DNA from 3 places in the Shewanella sp. 10N.286.52.B9 genome. Region 2 is predicted to be linked to each of the others. Evidence: predicted binding sites of a transcription regulator. Region 2 holds the regulator's gene; each other region holds the start of a gene.
What was found. The regulator LexA, encoded in region 2, represses DNA repair genes until DNA is damaged. The targets are predictions, from matches to a motif close to TACTGTATNNNNATACAGTA.
Positions count from the first base shown of each region.

Region 1: a site for LexA is predicted at 2,923-2,942, ahead of recG (ATP-dependent DNA helicase RecG). Genes of this name have one in related genera too.
Region 3: a site for LexA is predicted at 3,874-3,893, ahead of dinB (DNA polymerase IV). Genes of this name have one in related genera too.

Region 1 covers NZ_MCTY01000114.1:24,439-29,961, forward strand. Annotated here, with positions in the region: gene BCU91_RS07235 (DUF3014 domain-containing protein) at 1-524, opposite strand, end outside; gene recG (ATP-dependent DNA helicase RecG) at 675-2,750, opposite strand; gene BCU91_RS07245 (response regulator transcription factor) at 3,011-3,640, opposite strand; gene BCU91_RS07250 (sensor histidine kinase) at 3,640-4,800, opposite strand; gene BCU91_RS07255 (hypothetical protein) at 4,881-5,523, opposite strand, start outside.
Region 2 covers NZ_MCTY01000198.1:32,759-38,281, forward strand. Annotated here, with positions in the region: gene coxB (cytochrome c oxidase subunit II) at 1-1,140, opposite strand, end outside; gene BCU91_RS15625 (SulA-like leucine-rich domain-containing protein) at 1,571-2,077, opposite strand; gene lexA (transcriptional repressor LexA) at 2,074-2,691, opposite strand; gene plsB (glycerol-3-phosphate 1-O-acyltransferase PlsB) at 3,070-5,490, shown strand; gene mtr (tryptophan permease) at 5,502-5,523, shown strand, end outside.
Region 3 covers NZ_MCTY01000036.1:19,744-25,266, forward strand. Annotated here, with positions in the region: gene BCU91_RS03060 (FAD:protein FMN transferase) at 1-112, shown strand, start outside; gene nqrM ((Na+)-NQR maturation NqrM) at 160-381, shown strand; gene bfr (bacterioferritin) at 706-1,176, shown strand; gene bfr (bacterioferritin) at 1,189-1,656, shown strand; gene BCU91_RS03080 (methyl-accepting chemotaxis protein) at 1,738-3,648, opposite strand; gene dinB (DNA polymerase IV) at 3,931-5,007, shown strand; gene BCU91_RS03090 (aminoacyl-histidine dipeptidase) at 5,101-5,523, opposite strand, start outside.

The DNA of each region.
Region 1 (5,523 bases), on a different contig from region 2:
CGATGGTAACTGTCAGGGTTTAAATAGGTTTTGTTAGTTATTTCACTTACGGTGAATTTATCTTTAGGGCCTTTCAGTGGGCTGGCTTTACGGATCACTTCACCTTGAGCCATATTATCGACAAACACTACAAACTGACGGGCAATATCCTTTTTGACTATCAGTGGCTCAATTGTCATACCATCTGCCATATCAATGGTTTTTTGAGCAACAAAGTCATCACTTTCAGTCAGTGCAGGTAAGGGCTCTACCACCACTTCAGGTTCTGGTGTTTCAATGATGGTGGGCTCAATAACCTCTACAATCACTTCTTCAATGGGTTCTTGTTCAATAGGTTGTTCAGGCATCGGCTCTGGTAGTTGCACAGGTATTGGCGCTTCGACTTCAGGCGCTTTATCGGCCGAGAAGTAGAAATAGCCTGCACCAGCCAGTAAAACCGCAATGGTGATACCAATCACACCCGCGTTACTACCACTGGCGCGACTTGAGTGCGGTGTGGCTCTATCATTTTGATTGACTTGCATGTCTATTCCTTAGCTTTAAACGTCGAAAGGGAACCAATATCATTGAATTTGTTACATTTTCATTTGGTGGCATATAAGGCTTAAACCTTATTTTCATTCTGCAATAATCTCAACACTTGTCTAGTAATAATAGCCAAGGTTAACAATAATTTATGCTTGTACGTATTGCTGGCGATCCCCTAACCAACGTTGAACAATGCTGTCTACATTTTGTGGCACTTGTTGCATAACATGGGCCGCTAATTTTTGTGTGTTTTCAATCAGATATTGATCCCTGACTAAATCAGCGATTTTCATTTCTGCCAAGCCGGTTTGGCGGGTACCGAGTACTTCACCTGGGCCTCTTATTTCTAAGTCTTTTTGGGCAATAACAAAGCCATCGTTACTGGCCCTTAGTACTCCTAAACGTTTGGTGGCAGTTTGTGATAACGGTGCTTTGTACAATAACACGCAGTGGCTGGCAATAGAGCCTCGGCCTACTCGGCCACGTAACTGATGCAATTGCGCCAAGCCTAATCGCTCAGGGTTTTCAATAATCATTAAACTGGCATTAGGCACATCGACTCCCACTTCAATAACCGTTGTTGCCACTAATAAATGTAGTTCACCCGCCTTAAATTGGGCCATTATTTGCTGTTTTTCTGCACTTTTCATACGTCCGTGCACTAAGCCAACCTTTAATTCGGGTAGTAATTGGCTTAATTCTGCAGCGGTATCTTCAGCGGCTTGGCACTCAAGAACTTCAGATTCTTCAATGAGAGTACAAACCCAATAAATCTGCCGATTATCATTTAGCGCGGCTTGTTTTACCCGCTCGATGATTTGTTCGCGGCGATTATCGCTAATGGCAACCGTGGTAACAGGGGTTCTTCCTGGCGGTAACTCATCAATGATAGAGGTTTCTAAATCAGCATAAGCCGTCATCGCTAACGTGCGCGGAATTGGCGTAGCTGTCATTATTAATTGATGCGGATGAAAGCCTTGGCTGACGCCTTTTTCGCGTAATCCTAAGCGTTGATGGACCCCAAAACGGTGTTGTTCATCAATAATGATTAACGCGAGCTTATTAAAACTGACCTGCTCTTGGAAAATAGCATGGGTGCCAATTACCATGTTGGCGCTGCCATCGGCGATATCAGCCAATGATTGTGTTCTGGCTTTGCCTTTTAACTTGCCTGCTAACCAGCCCACTTTTAGCCCTAATGGTTCAAACCAGGCGGCAAAGTTGACTGCGTGTTGCTCTGCTAATAATTCCGTCGGTGCCATCATCGCCACCTGATAACCATTTTCAATGGCTTGCAGGGCTGCTAAGGCGGCCACTAAGGTTTTACCCGAGCCCACATCCCCTTGCACTAAGCGCATCATAGGTGTGGGCTTTTCAATATCAATACCGATATCAGCTACGACTCGTTGCTGGGCCCCTGTTGGCTTAAAAGGTAAGGCTTTTAAAAATGGATTTAATAGCTGGCCGGTGGCGGGTAAAGTCACCGCTTTATCAAGGTTATTGCGCTGACGTAATTGCAGCATACTTAAGTTATGGGCCAGTAACTCTTCTTGGACTAAGCGCTGCTGAGCGGGGTGCATGCCTTGCTCTAAATCGGCTTGGGCGATGTTATTGGGCGGTCGATGGATTAAGGATAATGCCTGACCAATGCTCATATTGTTGGGTTGCAGGGCTGGTGGTAGTAACTCTGTTAAGCCACCTTGATTGAGCATAGTTAGTGCCTGCTCGGTGAGCTTAATCCAACTGGCTTGTTTTAATCCTTCAGTCGAAGGATAAATAGGGGTCAGTGAATCACTCAGGGCTGGGTTTTCGCCAGCTTTAATGATTTTGTATTCTGGGTGGATTATCTCAAAATGGCGGTTGCCGCGCTTGATTTCACCATAGGCCCGAATTATCGCGCCGTTTTGCATGCCATTTCGCTGGGCAACCGAGAAGTTAAAAAACCGCAATGTGAGGTAACCACTTTCGTCGGCAATATTGCAGGTCAGCATACGTCTGCGACCCGGCACAATTTGGGTTGAGATGATTTCAGCTTCAACTGTGGCGTACATCGCGGGATAAAGAGCATTGATGGGATAGATTTGGGTGCGGTCTTCATAGCGCAACGGCAAATGAAACAGTACATCTTGCACTGTCTTAATGCCAAGCTTTGCCAGCTTTTCAGCGGCTTTTTTAGCGACGCCTTTTAAGTCGGTAATCGGTACCTGATCCAATGGTTGCAAATCTAGCATGCCTTTATCTATTGAGTTGACCACAGACTTCATCACTTAGACTTTGTTGATATTGTAAAGCTCGCTGATTAAAGTGAGTCATTCACTTTGGGGTTAACTTTGACAGTTATCCAAAGAGTTATACAGTCAACTTTATCGCCCTGATGCTTGTTAGCAATGATAGTACTGTAAATATATACAGATGTTATGGCTTATCTTAGCAGAGTTTTAATACAAGGCAATATTAATCCAGATATCAGGCTTAACTGCCTCTATAACCAGCCTTTTTGTTTAGCTATTCGCGCCGCATCTATGCGATTGGTGGCATTGAGCTTGGAGATCGCTTCAGAAAGGTAATTCCGCACAGTACCTTCGGCGATAAATAACTGGGCGGCGATATCACTGGTTGATAAGCCATCACTGGCTAATCGTAGCGCTTTTCTTTCTTTATCATTGAGTGGGTCAATATCACCAATGGCGCTGATCGCCAGCTCTGGATCGATAATTTTTTTACCTGCCATCACCTGTTTAATAGCGTTGACTAGACTTTCTGATGGCGCATCTTTTAGCAAAAATCCCTCGACGCCACAACTGAGTGCTCTTTTGATGTAACCTACGCGGCCAAAAGTGGTTAAGATGATGATTTTAGTTTTAGGTTGCATTGTTGCAGCCTCGGCTTGATATGCTGCGAGCCACTGAGCCAGCTCAACGCCGCTGTGACCGGGCATTTCAATATCACTGAGCAGCAAATCAAAATGCTGCTCTTTAAGCATTGCCATGGCTTGGTTACCATCTTCTGCTTCTGTGATATCGACTTCACCGAGTTCATCTTTGGCAAGGGTAAGTAGGGCTGATAATGCCCCGCGCACCATGGCTTGATCTTCTGCTAATAAAATCTTCATTAAGGCTGTTCCGTGTCGTTGTCAACTTTAGGTTCACTGACTTGCTCTGCTTCAAGGGGCAAACTGATGCTAAAACGGTAGCCATCGTTAATATGATAACTAAACTTGCCGCCCAATAAGTTCACTCGCTCTCTAATGCCTTTTAAGCCATTACCTTCTTTAATAACTTTGGTGTTAGCATTGTCACTTAGGCTAACAATAAGCTGCTTATCTAAGGTGTTAAAGCACCATACACATTGACTGGCTTGGCTATGTTTGAGCATATTATTAACTAATTCTGTCAACATTAGCCCTAGTTGAGTTTCTTGCAAAGGTGTTAATGGTGGTAATTTACCCTCGAGATGTACTTCAATTTCTTTTTGTCTTAATAAACTGCATAGTTGATTGACCGTATCTTGTAAGCCTTTATGTTTGTAATTAGAAACCGTTTGGCGAATTTCAGTTAAGCTGTTTCTGGCGATATCAGCAAGTTCCTGTAAATGCTGTTTTGCAACAGCAAGCTTTCCTGCTTCAACCAGTTTTTCGGCGAGTTGTGCTTTCAGTGCAATGGAAGATAAATTGTGCCCCATGATGTCATGTAAATCGCGCGCAATACGTTCACGCTCCAGTGCCGTTGCTAAGTTAGCGATTTCATCATTTGATTGTCTTTGTTGGCGCCTGATGCGTTCATTGTTATGCTCAACCACGCCAAATAGCCCCACCACAAAGGTGATTAACATACCGTATAGCGGAAAATAGTAAGCTTCATAGCCCACGATGTAATTAAGTAGCCACAGCCAAGTACTGATAAGAATAAAGCTAATAATGGCGGTGCGCAGTGAATAGAAAAAACCAATAAAAAAACCGGCAAAACTGAAAAATGAAATGGAGCCGCTGGTAAATATGGTGGCAATGCTCGCAGTGATGAGCATTAAAGCAATAGGATATTTCCCTTGAGCGGCTGAGCTTTTGTAAGCCCAAAAGTACCCATATAAGAAGGGAAATATGAGTAACAAGCTGACACCGACCCGAGCCCAATCATCCCGCATAAACCAAAGTGGAATAAAGTAAAAAATCAGATTGAGCAGATATACCCAAGCTGTTTTTTGTCGATAGGCTTGTTCTGGGTGAACGCGAGTGTTGCTACTATTGACCGAGTGTTTTGTATTGATATTAGACATGAAGCCTCCTTGCGAAGTTAGCATACTGCAACCGAGTCATAATGTGTATGTCTGCAGTAGCTAGCTTCAGCAGCATCGGATTAACGCGCTTGTTGTTTAAGTAAAAAATTTGCCCAAGCGTAATTAGGATCAATTTCTACAGCGTGTTGCCAATCATTAATTGCTTCTTTTTGACGACCTAATTCTTGCTTAGCGATTCCGCGCCAGGTGTACGCTTCAGTATGCCCCCAGCAGATATCAACACATGGCTGTTCATAAAAACGAATCGCATCAGTGGCATATTGCTCAGCCTTATCCATACCGCCGCCATATTGAGCGGGAGTATAAAAGGCGCTCATTGCTCTGACTAACGCAATACGGGGATTTTCAGGGCTGAGTTGTTCTGCTTGAGCCAGTAAAGCACTTACCTTCATTCCCAGAGATTGTCCTTTGCTTGAGTCATTGGCGATTTGCATACCGTAAACAGAAGCCAGTAGCGCCATTGACTCAGCATCGTCTTCACGGCTCAATACAGTTTCAAGTGTCGACTGTGCATCATTGAGGGCTTTTTTAGCCACTCCGCGCAGACCGCTAATATTGGCTGTAATGGCGATGCGATATTGTGCATAGGCGTGTTCATAATCCACAGATTGTTCGCTGAGAACCTTTAGCTGTTGTAGATCCATTGTGTTGGCTGCCATATCGATAGCGCCGATATCGGCATTGCTAGCACTACTGACTAAC
Region 2 (5,523 bases):
GGTTGGTGTAGCGCTAGAATTTGTCCCATTGCCACTCACATCAGCCGCTTGCACGGTATCGCCAGAGTCATTACCCCAAGCATTACGCTCATAAGTGACTACTGCAGCAATTTCAGTTGCCGTTAGCTGCTTGGCAAACGCTTGCATCGCAGTGCCAGGCTTACCATTAACGACAATATCGATATGGCCAGACACTGGGCCTTTAATCATTGGACTGCCAATTAGGGAAGGGAAGACGCCAGGTAAACCAGCACCATTAGGTTGGTGGCAAGCCGCGCAGCGACCCATGTAGATTTGTTCGCCTTGGGCCATTAACTCGTCATAGCTAAGGGTTTGGCTCAGTGAGGCTTGTGCAGCGGCTTTAGCATCAGCAGCAAATTGCTTTTGGTCGATTAGCCATTGGTCAAAGTCTGCTTCAGAAACGGCTTCAACAACAATAGGCATAAAGCCATGATCTTTACCGCATAGTTCGGCACATTGGCCTCGATAAGTACCTATTTTATCGATTTTAGTCCAAGCTTCATTGATGAAACCAGGATTTGCATCTTTTTTAACGGCAAATGCTGGTACCCACCAAGAGTGGATAACGTCATCCGAGGTCATTAAAAAACGTACTTTACGATTTATTGGTAAAACCAGCGGCTTATCGACCTCTAAAAGATAGGTGTCGGTTTTATCTGCGGTGCCAGTAATTTGGTCTGCTGGGGTAGATAATAAACTGAAAAACTCGACATCTTCATTGAAATAGCTGTAATGCCATTTCCATTGAGAGCCCGTCACTTTGACTGTCAGTTCAGCATCGCTGGGATCTTCCATAGCAATCAGCGTTTTTGTTGCTGGGATTGCCATGCCAATTAGGATTAGAAATGGCAATACTGTCCAAGCTATTTCAACCTTGGTACTGTCATGAAAGTCGGCTGCAACTGCACCCTTAGATTTTCTGTGATAGATCATGGAATAAATCATGATCCCAAAGACCACGACACCAATGGCGCAACAGATATACAAAATAATCATATGCAGGTCGTAAACCTGGCCACTGATCTCTGTTACACCTTGAGTCATGTTTAAGGGCATCTCTGCCGCTGTGAGTGGGGTTGCAAGCAACGCCACCATTAATCCGTACAACAATCGCTTCACAAGACTACTCCTCTGCTAATTGCGAATTGCAATTACAAAGAAAAGCCACACAGTAATACTCTGCTCTATGCAAACTTTTCATACCCGAAAAAGTTTGATCATTTCAAAGTACACGGTGGCTTTGAGCTTGAAAACTCAATTATGTTATTACGTTACGGTGCCACACTTGTACCTAATACTGAACTTATCAATTATATTTGACGCTTTACATTCAAGGCTTTCTATACCGCACGGTACCAGCTCAATCTTTTAATAGCGTTTGTATCTTTTTGACATTTATTCTCGGCAGTACGATAAATTGTTACTACCTTGTTAACTACATTACTTGGAGATTAAATATTGATCAAGATCACTTTATCATCTAATTTGCTGAAAAAAGTGCAAAAAAAAGCCCCTCAGCGTAGTGAAGGGCTTTTTTAGTCATATTTTACTAGTGAAACGAGGTAAGGTTTACCCGAGTCGGTACTGCTAAAGTTTGCGTTAATGGGTCGCCTTCAGGTAAGTGAGTATTTACATCTTCAATGATAAGCCCTTGGGCTAAGGCATTTTTGGCAACCAATTGAATGCGGCGATTGTCGCGGGCATCTAATGGTGGTGTCCAAGTAATTACTGCACTTGAAGTACCGTTAGTGAGCGCTTTTTCCATCGCCCACAGGGTTTCGACTTCATCTTTGGTGTGAACTAACAATACTCTGTCCATACGAACATTGGCATTAGCAAGAATTTGCTTATAACCGATATGCGGCGGATTAATCAGTACAATCCAACGGCCTTGCTGACTTAAAATGGCTAACTGACTGCATAATTGAGTCAATTCAGTTAAGCCTTGGTTTTGGGTGCGCTTGGTTTCAATCCCTTGTTTAGTGGGTAAGGGATCAGATGCCATATCTACCCATAATCCAGGGTGACGCGGTGCATTGCCTATTAATGTGTTCATAACCAACCTCCATTACGAATAACGCCAACAGCAAGCCCTTCAATCGTTAGGTTTTGGCAACTTAAATCAACTTTAATCGGCTCATATTCTGCATTTTCAGCATGTAAATAAATAATATTGCCTTTCTTTTCAAATCTTTTCACGGTTACATCGTCTTCAAGACGTGCCACTACAACTTGACCATTGGTGGCAGTTTGCATTTTATGCACTGCTAATAAGTCGCCCTCTAAAATACCAATGTCTTTCATACTGTCGCCACGAACGCGTAGTAAGAAATTAGCATTGGGCTTAAACATTTCTGGGTCAACTTGGAAATACTGTTCAACATGCTCTTGAGCAAGGATAGGTTCACCTGCAGCAACTTGGCCGATAAGTGGTAAGCCTGCTTCAACTTCCTCCTCCACCTGCACCATGCGGATCCCGCGAGAGGTACCAGGAATAATTTCAATACAGCCTTTTTTTGCCAGTGCTTTTAAGTGTTCTTCAGCGGCATTGGCGCTTTTGAAGCCTAATCGAGTTGCAATTTCTGCACGAGTTGGCGGCATACCTGTTTCGGCGATATTACATTTAATTAGCTCTAATATTTCAGCTTGGCGTGGCGTTAAAGGTCTCATATTGATTCCTGTTTTTTTATACAGTGACTGTCATTATATACAGTATCGGTGGTCGCGCAAGTATTAACCAAATTAATTTAACTATTATCATCTAATTCTTGTTGGCTATATATGGGGGCACGGTTAAGTATATGTAATTTAATTATTTAGTTAATGAAGGTAAGTCAGCTTTTTAAACCGATGAAATTGGCTATTTCTCACATCGTTTGTTTAAACAGTATATTTATACAGTAGTGTTGATTGAAAATAGGTTGGTTGTTATTCGGATATGGCTATTTTTACTGAACAAATATTCTCTGTATAGACCCTTGTTAGTGAAACTGAACCATTATCTGGTATTCTATGGCCAATTAATTGATGTTGAATATGCGAACACTCATGTTAAAACCTGACTCAATCATAGCAAAATCATTACGTTGGATTCAAAAACTGATGGTGCACACGGTTGTTGTGCCTGAAGATCCCTTTGCCGATCTGAACTTAGACCCAGATAAACCAGTGGTCTATGTGATGAAGACAGAATCACTCAGTGATATTGCGGCATTAAATGAAGTGACCGCCAAATATGGCTTACCGAGCCCTTATGAGCGACTAGACGTTGATGGCTTAAATACCCCTAGAATTGTGTGTATTGAAGGTCGTAAGCCTCTATTTGGCAAGCGTTTAAGTGGCGAAAAATTTGTTGATAACTTCACCAGCTTATTAGCCTTACATAAAAAAAATGATCAACTTGATATTCAATTGGTGCCAGTGAGTCTGTATTGGGGACGTATCCCTGGTAAAGAAGATGACACCATGACCGCAGCCGTATTTGAGCGTGAAAACCCGACCTGGTTACGTAAATGGTTGATGATTTTGTTCTTAGGTCGCCATAGCTTTATTCAATTTTCAAATGCTATGTCGCTACGTTATATGGCTGATGAACACGGCACAGATGTCAGTATTGCGCATAAACTTATCCGTGTGGCGCGAGTGCACTTTAGACGCCAACGTAAAGTGATGACAGGCCCACAACTGCCAAATCGTCAGGCAATGTTCAACTCATTATTAAAGTCTGATGCCATTGCTCAAGCGATAAAAGAAGAAGCGCTTAATAAAAAAATTCCTGAAGACAAAGCCCGCGAAAAAGCTATTCAGTATTTAGATGAAATTGCAGCGGATTACTCAGACAGCTTAGTGCGTATTGCTGAGCGCTTTCTTACTTGGTTGTGGAATAAGTTATACAGCGGTATTAGCATTAAAAGCGCTGAAAAAGTGCGTAAGCTGCATCATGATGGTCATGAAATTGTCTATGTGCCTTGCCATCGTAGCCACATGGATTACCTACTGCTGTCGTATATTTTGTATTACCAAGGCATGGTGCCGCCGCATATTGCCGCCGGTATTAATTTAAACTTTTGGCCAGCAGGCCCTATGTTCCGCCGTGGTGGTGCTTTCTTTATTCGTCGTAGCTTTAACGGTAATAAACTTTATACCGCAGTGTTTCGTGAGTATTTAGATCAGTTATTTGCTAAAGGCTATTCGGTTGAATACTTCACCGAAGGTGGTCGTTCTCGTACCGGTCGTTTATTAGCGCCTAAGACCGGCATGTTAGCGATGACAGTTAACTGTGTACTGCGGGGCATTGAACGCCCAGTAACCTTAGTGCCAGTTTATCTTGGTTATGATCATGTGATGGAAGTGTCCACCTATCATAAAGAGTTAAGCGGTAAGAAAAAGCAAAAAGAATCAGTGTGGCAGGTCTTTGGTGCGCTGCGTAAATTAGGCAACTTTGGCCAAGGTTACGTTAACTTTGGCGAGCCAATCAATGTGCAGCAATTTTTAAATCAACAATCGCCAAATTGGCGTGAAGAAATTGCTCAAGATCCGGATCAAAAGCCATCATGGTTAACGCCAGCAGTAAATGTATTGGCCAATAAAGTGATGACTAACATCAATGGCGCCGCCGCAGCGAGTTCGGTGACATTAGCAAGTATGGCGCTGCTGGCTTCAGAGCAAAACGCCCTGCAGCGCAGTGAGCTTGAAACCCAGCTAGACCTCTACCTGAAAATCTTAAAGGATGTTCCTTATACTGAGTATGCGTCGGTGGCTGAGGGCTCAGCTCATGACCTAGTTGAGCAATGTTTGTCGCTGAATAAATTTACCTCAACCACAGATGCCATCGGCGAAATTATCGCAATTGAAGATAGCTCAGTGATTGCGATGAGCTATTATCGCAATAACATAATTCATCTAATGGCAGTGCCTTCATTAATCGCCAGTTGCTTGGTGCAATATGAAGAATTTAGCCGAGAAAAAATCCAGCAAATTGTTAATGATTTTTACCCATTATTGAAAGCTGAGCTGTTTATGGGCATTGAAGATTTAAGTGCCTATGTGGATCAAGTGCTTGATTTGTTTGTTGAACAAAAGCTAATTTCCGGTAGCGATCACTTTGAAGTCAATCAAAGTAATGTCACTCAGTTAATGTTATTGTCCGCCACGGTCAGTGAGACCCTACAGCGTTACGCGATTATCTTTAATTTACTGGCTTACAAACCAGAAATTGAGCGTTCTGATTTAGAAAGCGCCAGCCATTTATTGGCTCAGCGTTTAGGTGCTTTACATGGAATTACTGCGCCTGAGTTTTATGATAAAAAGCTCTACAATAATTTGAGTGTGAAATTAAAAGAATTAGGGTATTTATCCGCTAACGATAATCAATTTGAAGTCATCCGAATACGTGATCATGCCAATGGTATGCTGCGTTTATCTGTTCGAAAAACCATTGTTGATAGTGTCACAATGGAACATGGGTAATAACTAATTTTATGAGTTCGACACAATCTCAAC
Region 3 (5,523 bases), on a different contig from region 2:
AGAGTCTTTAGCGTTAGCTGAGCGTGAGAAACTGCCAGTTATGCTGATTGAAAAAGACGACGATAATTATGACGTATTTTATAGTGAGTCGTTTGCACCTTACATTCGTTAATGGCATTTAAAGATTTATTTGATGACCAATTTAGCTTGGAGAATATGATGAGTACTTTTATTGCAGCATTTGTGGTGTTGTTATTATTTTTTTTATTAATGTCCGTGGGCTATATCGTGAAGCGCAAGGCGGTTGAAGGCAGTTGTGGTGGTTTAGGTGTTTTGGGTATTGAGAAAGCTTGTGATTGTGATGACCCATGCGATAAACGCAAACGCCGCATGGCTGAAGCTGAAAGAGAAGCAAAACTGAATCAAAACCGGATTATCTAGTGCGCCAGCATTAACTTTAAGCCCACTTTCAAGTGGGCTTTTTTACGACTGTTACAAAATTTACAAAACTAATTACAGCTAACATTTACCCTTACTAGTGTGATTATTGTCACTATTAAAAACCAGCAGAATTAGCTAGAGATGTGATTCTATTAAGAAATATTCAAACGTGAAAATGCTGAAGCGAGATAAGAACCTAAGTTATAATGATAATAGTTATCAATGACTAAGTTTATGATAATAAAGGGGAATTGTTTTTTGAAGTCACATGTACTATGCTGGTCGAAATTGATCCAGATCAATCTAGCATTTAAGGACTAAATCATGAAAGGCCATCCAAAAGTAATTAGTCAGCTCAATCGTGTACTGACATGTGAGCTCACTGCCATTAATCAATATTTTCTTCACGCGCGTATGTTCAAGCATTGGGGACTCGAAAACCTCAATGAGAAAGAATATAAAAAATCTATTCAAGATATGAAACATGCAGACAAGTTAATTGAGCGGGTATTGTTTTTGGAAGGTTTACCTAACCTTCAACAATTAGACAAGTTACGCATTGGTGAGCATTGCGAAGAAATGTTTGATTGTGATCAGCAAGCGGTAGTCGAGCAGTTGGTCGTTTTACGAGAGGCGATTAAGCTTTGTGAAACAGAGCGCGATTACGTTACTCGTGATTTATTAGAAGATTTACTTGAAGATGAAGAAGAGCATCTAGACTGGATTGAAACCCAAAAAGAGCTGATTAACCAAACCGGTATTCAGAACTATCTTCAATCACAAATTAAAGATTAATAGGACATTATCATGAAAGGTAATCCAGAAGTTATTGCAGCTTTAAATGCATTATTAACCGGTGAGTTGTCAGCGATGGATCAATACTTTGTACATGCACACATGTACGAAGATTGGGGATTTGATGAGCTTTATACGCGCATCTTACATGAGTCAGATGACGAAAAAGCCCATGCTGCTAAGTTAGTTCAGCGCATTCTTTTCTTGGAAGGCACGCCAGATGTTGCAAGTCGTGAAGCATTAAACATCGGTAAAGACGTAGAAGAGATGCTTAAAAATGACTTGAGCTACGAATATCAAGTTGCTGATCATTTACGTGAAGTCATCGCTTTATGCGAAGTAAAAGGCGACTTCCAAACCCGTGAAATCTTAGAAGTACTACTTGATGATACTGAATCTGATCACATGTATTGGTTAGAAAAACAAATTCGATTAATTGATCGCGTTGGTTTACAAAATTATCTGCAAACCAAAATGTAATCATTGAGTTTGCTACAAAACAAAAGCCTAACTGAGTTAGGCTTTTTTTATGGGATTTTTAAGCGTTATAAATTGGTAACGCTATAGTTTGAACTGATTAATCATATTGGTTAGCTCCACATTGATTGTGGCAATATTATCCGTTTCATTTCGCTGCATAATGCCTTCATCATTTAAGGTTTCAACCATATCGTGAATTTGGTGCATGCTTCGATTAATTTCCTGAATAACAATATTTTGCTCATTTGCTGAAGTGGATATCTGGCTATTGAGGGCATTGATTTGAGCAACAATAGTACTCATGGTTTGTAAATTATCAGAAGTATTACTGACCTCAGTAACCGTGTCTGAGCAGGCTCGTTCAGTACTGCCAATGGCCGCCACCACCGCAGTGGCTTCAGCTTTTAATTTTGCCAGCGCGATTTCAATTTCACTGGTACTTGTTTGGGTGCGACTGGCAAGGGCGCGCACTTCATCTGCAACCACAGCAAAACCACGCCCTTGCTCTCCGGCCCTTGCAGCTTCAATCGAGGCATTAAGCGCTAACAGGTTGGTTTGCTCTGCAATACTCCCAATCACATCAACAATGCTTTGAATACTGCTGGTTTCATTATTCATGTGCTCGACATTACCAGCAGTTTGATGGATTTCAGCAGCTAAACCTTGGATACCCACTTGGGTTAAGTTAATGGTCTTCAGTGATTGCTCGCCAGTAATATTAGCCTCATTAGTATGCTTGGCTGCGGTTTCGGTATTCTCAACCACAGTGACAGCGGTATTTGATAGCTCTTCAATGGCGGTCACAATTTGGGTTGTTTCATTGGTATGGGCTGTCAAAATTTGTTCGCTGTTTTGGCTATAGTGCTGCAGCTTATCAATACCGGTAGATAATTTAATTGTCGATTTATTGATGGCTAACAACATCGTTTGTAGTTGTGAAATAAAGGCGTTAATTCCGAGGGAAATTTTTCCGATATCGTCATCATTTTTGACTTCCAAACGACGGGTTAAATCACCATTACCTTGAGATAAGCCAGTGACTAAGTCACGTAGTTCATTAATCGGTTGATAGAGCTTATTCAGTAGTATTAATAACGCCACAACAGATAAGCCAAGTACCAATAATATGATGCCGCTGAGTTTTAATGTGGCATTAACAAGCGGTGCGAAAGCTGTTGCTTCATCGAGGGTGACAATCACATACCATTGGTTGTTATCAATTAAAGGGATTTTTTGACTAGCAATAATCGTGCTAACGTCATTTATATCACTGAGCGCCCATGAGCTATCCTGACCGAGAATACTTTGATAGATCTCGCTTAGTTGGCTATTGCTGCTGATATTGTCTTTTTGATTAGTTAAGGCTGAATTAGAGGCTAACACTAAGCCATTTTTATCAATAATAAAGCCAGTGGCACCTTCAATATCTGCTAATGCTTGTAGTTGCAGTTGCAAGTAGTCAAAACGTAAATCCGCCATGATGATCCCGCCATCAATTGGGTGCATAACCCCGACCATAGGTATACCGTCTGTACGGGTAAAAAACACTTCGCTGAGGGACAAGGTATTTTTTTGTTTGCCGTTTTGGTACCAAGGACGAGTGCGGGGATCATATTTATCGACTACACCGACGCCGTCAGGAAAAGACTCTGAAGCAATAGAGGCAAAGGATTGGCCATCATCAAACCCCATAATGACTTTAGAGACGCCACCTAATTTCGCTGTGTATTGAGTCATGGCGACATGGCCGGCATCCACATTGTTATGACGGTATAGACTCGCGAGTTCAGTTACCGCGGAAGTGGTGCGATTAAATGAGTTTTCTATTTCACTGACTTTGGTTTTTATTTGGTGGTGGATGTCGGTTGTCAGCTTGTCTGTTATTTGTTGTTTTAATAATTGGTGAGTGACCAGCCCGCTAATGATCAAGGCGAAAGCTAATAGAATTGTTAACGCAAATAGTAAACTCGCTTTAAAGCCAAACTTGTTCATAACTCACCTAATTGTATTATTATTTTTGTTTGATTGTACCTGCTTATAAATCAAAATATACCCTAAGCTCATAAAAAAGTTAGTGATTTGTATCATGTAATGTTGATTTTGTTTTTGTGTCGTCTGATGTTTAGTGTTCTTACTGTTATTTATTTGTATTGCAAATTAGCGCTATTTTGTAATTTGAAGCTTTCAACGCGACTGGTGATAAAGGTTTAATTTGAACACTGTTTTTATATACAGTATCATAATGTCATTCAGTGACTTCTTTATGAAAACGCCATGCGTAAAATTATCCACATTGATATGGATTGCTATTATGCCGCAGTTGAAATGCGTGATTTTCCACAATTGCGTGGTAAACCTATTGCTGTAGGTGGGCGCAGCGATCGCCGTGGTGTTATCAGTACCTGTAGTTATGAGGCGCGTAAATATGGCGTTCGTTCTGCTATGTCGAGTTATCAGGCATTAAAACTCTGCCCAGATTTGATATTGGTGCCAGGCAGGATGGAGGTTTACAAAGCGGTTTCGCTGCAAATCCGTGAAATATTCCATCGTTATACAGAATTAGTTGAGCCGTTATCATTGGACGAGGCGTATCTTGATGTTACTGATTGTGATGCATGTAAAGGTAGCGCCACCTTAATTGCTGAGCAGATCAGAGCTGAAATCTTTACGGTAACCGGGCTTACTGCTTCCGCGGGAGTCGCACCGATTAAGTTTTTAGCTAAAATAGCTTCTGACTTAAATAAGCCTAATGGTCAATATGTGATCACGCCTGCTGAGATCCCTTCGTTTATAAAATCATTATCCTTAAGTAAAATCCCTGGGGTGGGAAAAGTAACCTCGGCTAAGCTTGCAGCGCTCGGGCTTGAAACCTGTGAAGACGTGCAGCGCTACCCGAGTGACAAGCTCATCAGCGGTTTTGGTAAATTTGGCCGCGTGTTAATTGAGCGCACTCAAGGTATCGATACACGTCAAATAAGCCCAAATCGTATCAGAAAGTCGGTTGGGGTTGAGACCACCTTAGCCCAAGATATTTTTACTATAGAGCAATGCAGCAATGTCATGCCGCAGTTAATCCAAGAGCTTATTAGCCGGGTGCATCGCAGTGCTAAAGACCGGCAAATTCATAAACAGGTAGTAAAACTTAAATTTAACGATTTCAAGCAAACTACCATTGAGCATCGCAGTGATGAAATGTCGCTTAACTTATTCCAGACATTGTTAACTCAAGCACTAGAGCGGGCCAATGGCCGAGGTATAAGATTAATCGGTGTCAGTGTTGGTTTAGCTGATAATAGCCAGCCAGAAGTGGTTACAGATGATAATAGCGAGCAATTAGATTTGCAGTTCTAGTGATTATCGCTAGAAACAAAAAGGCTGCCTTTTCTTATATCAAGAATAGAGCAGCCTTTTTATTAAGTGCGTAATTTAATAGAGAGTTAAAGCTCAGCCTTTTGCTGGAATACGCTCTAGTACCGCAAGCAGTAGTTCCCAATATTGGCCAACAGTGGTGATGTTCACCATTTCGTCAGGGCTATGTGGGAAACGAATGGTTGGGCCAATAGAGACCATATCCATGGTTGGGTATGGTTCTTTAAATAGTCCACATTCAAGACCGGCATGGATAACCATAATCGTCGGGTCTTTCTTATAAATATCATTATACGTTTCACGGACAATGGCCATCACTGGTGAGCTATTATCAGGCTTCCAACCAGGGTAAGCGCCTGATAGATCAATGCTAGCACCTGAAAGGTTTGCTAATGCCGTTAATTGCGTTTCAATTTGCACTCGGCCTGAGTCAATCAATGAGCGGATAAGACATAGCACTTCAACAGATTCGTTGTCAGTGTTAATCACTCCGACGTT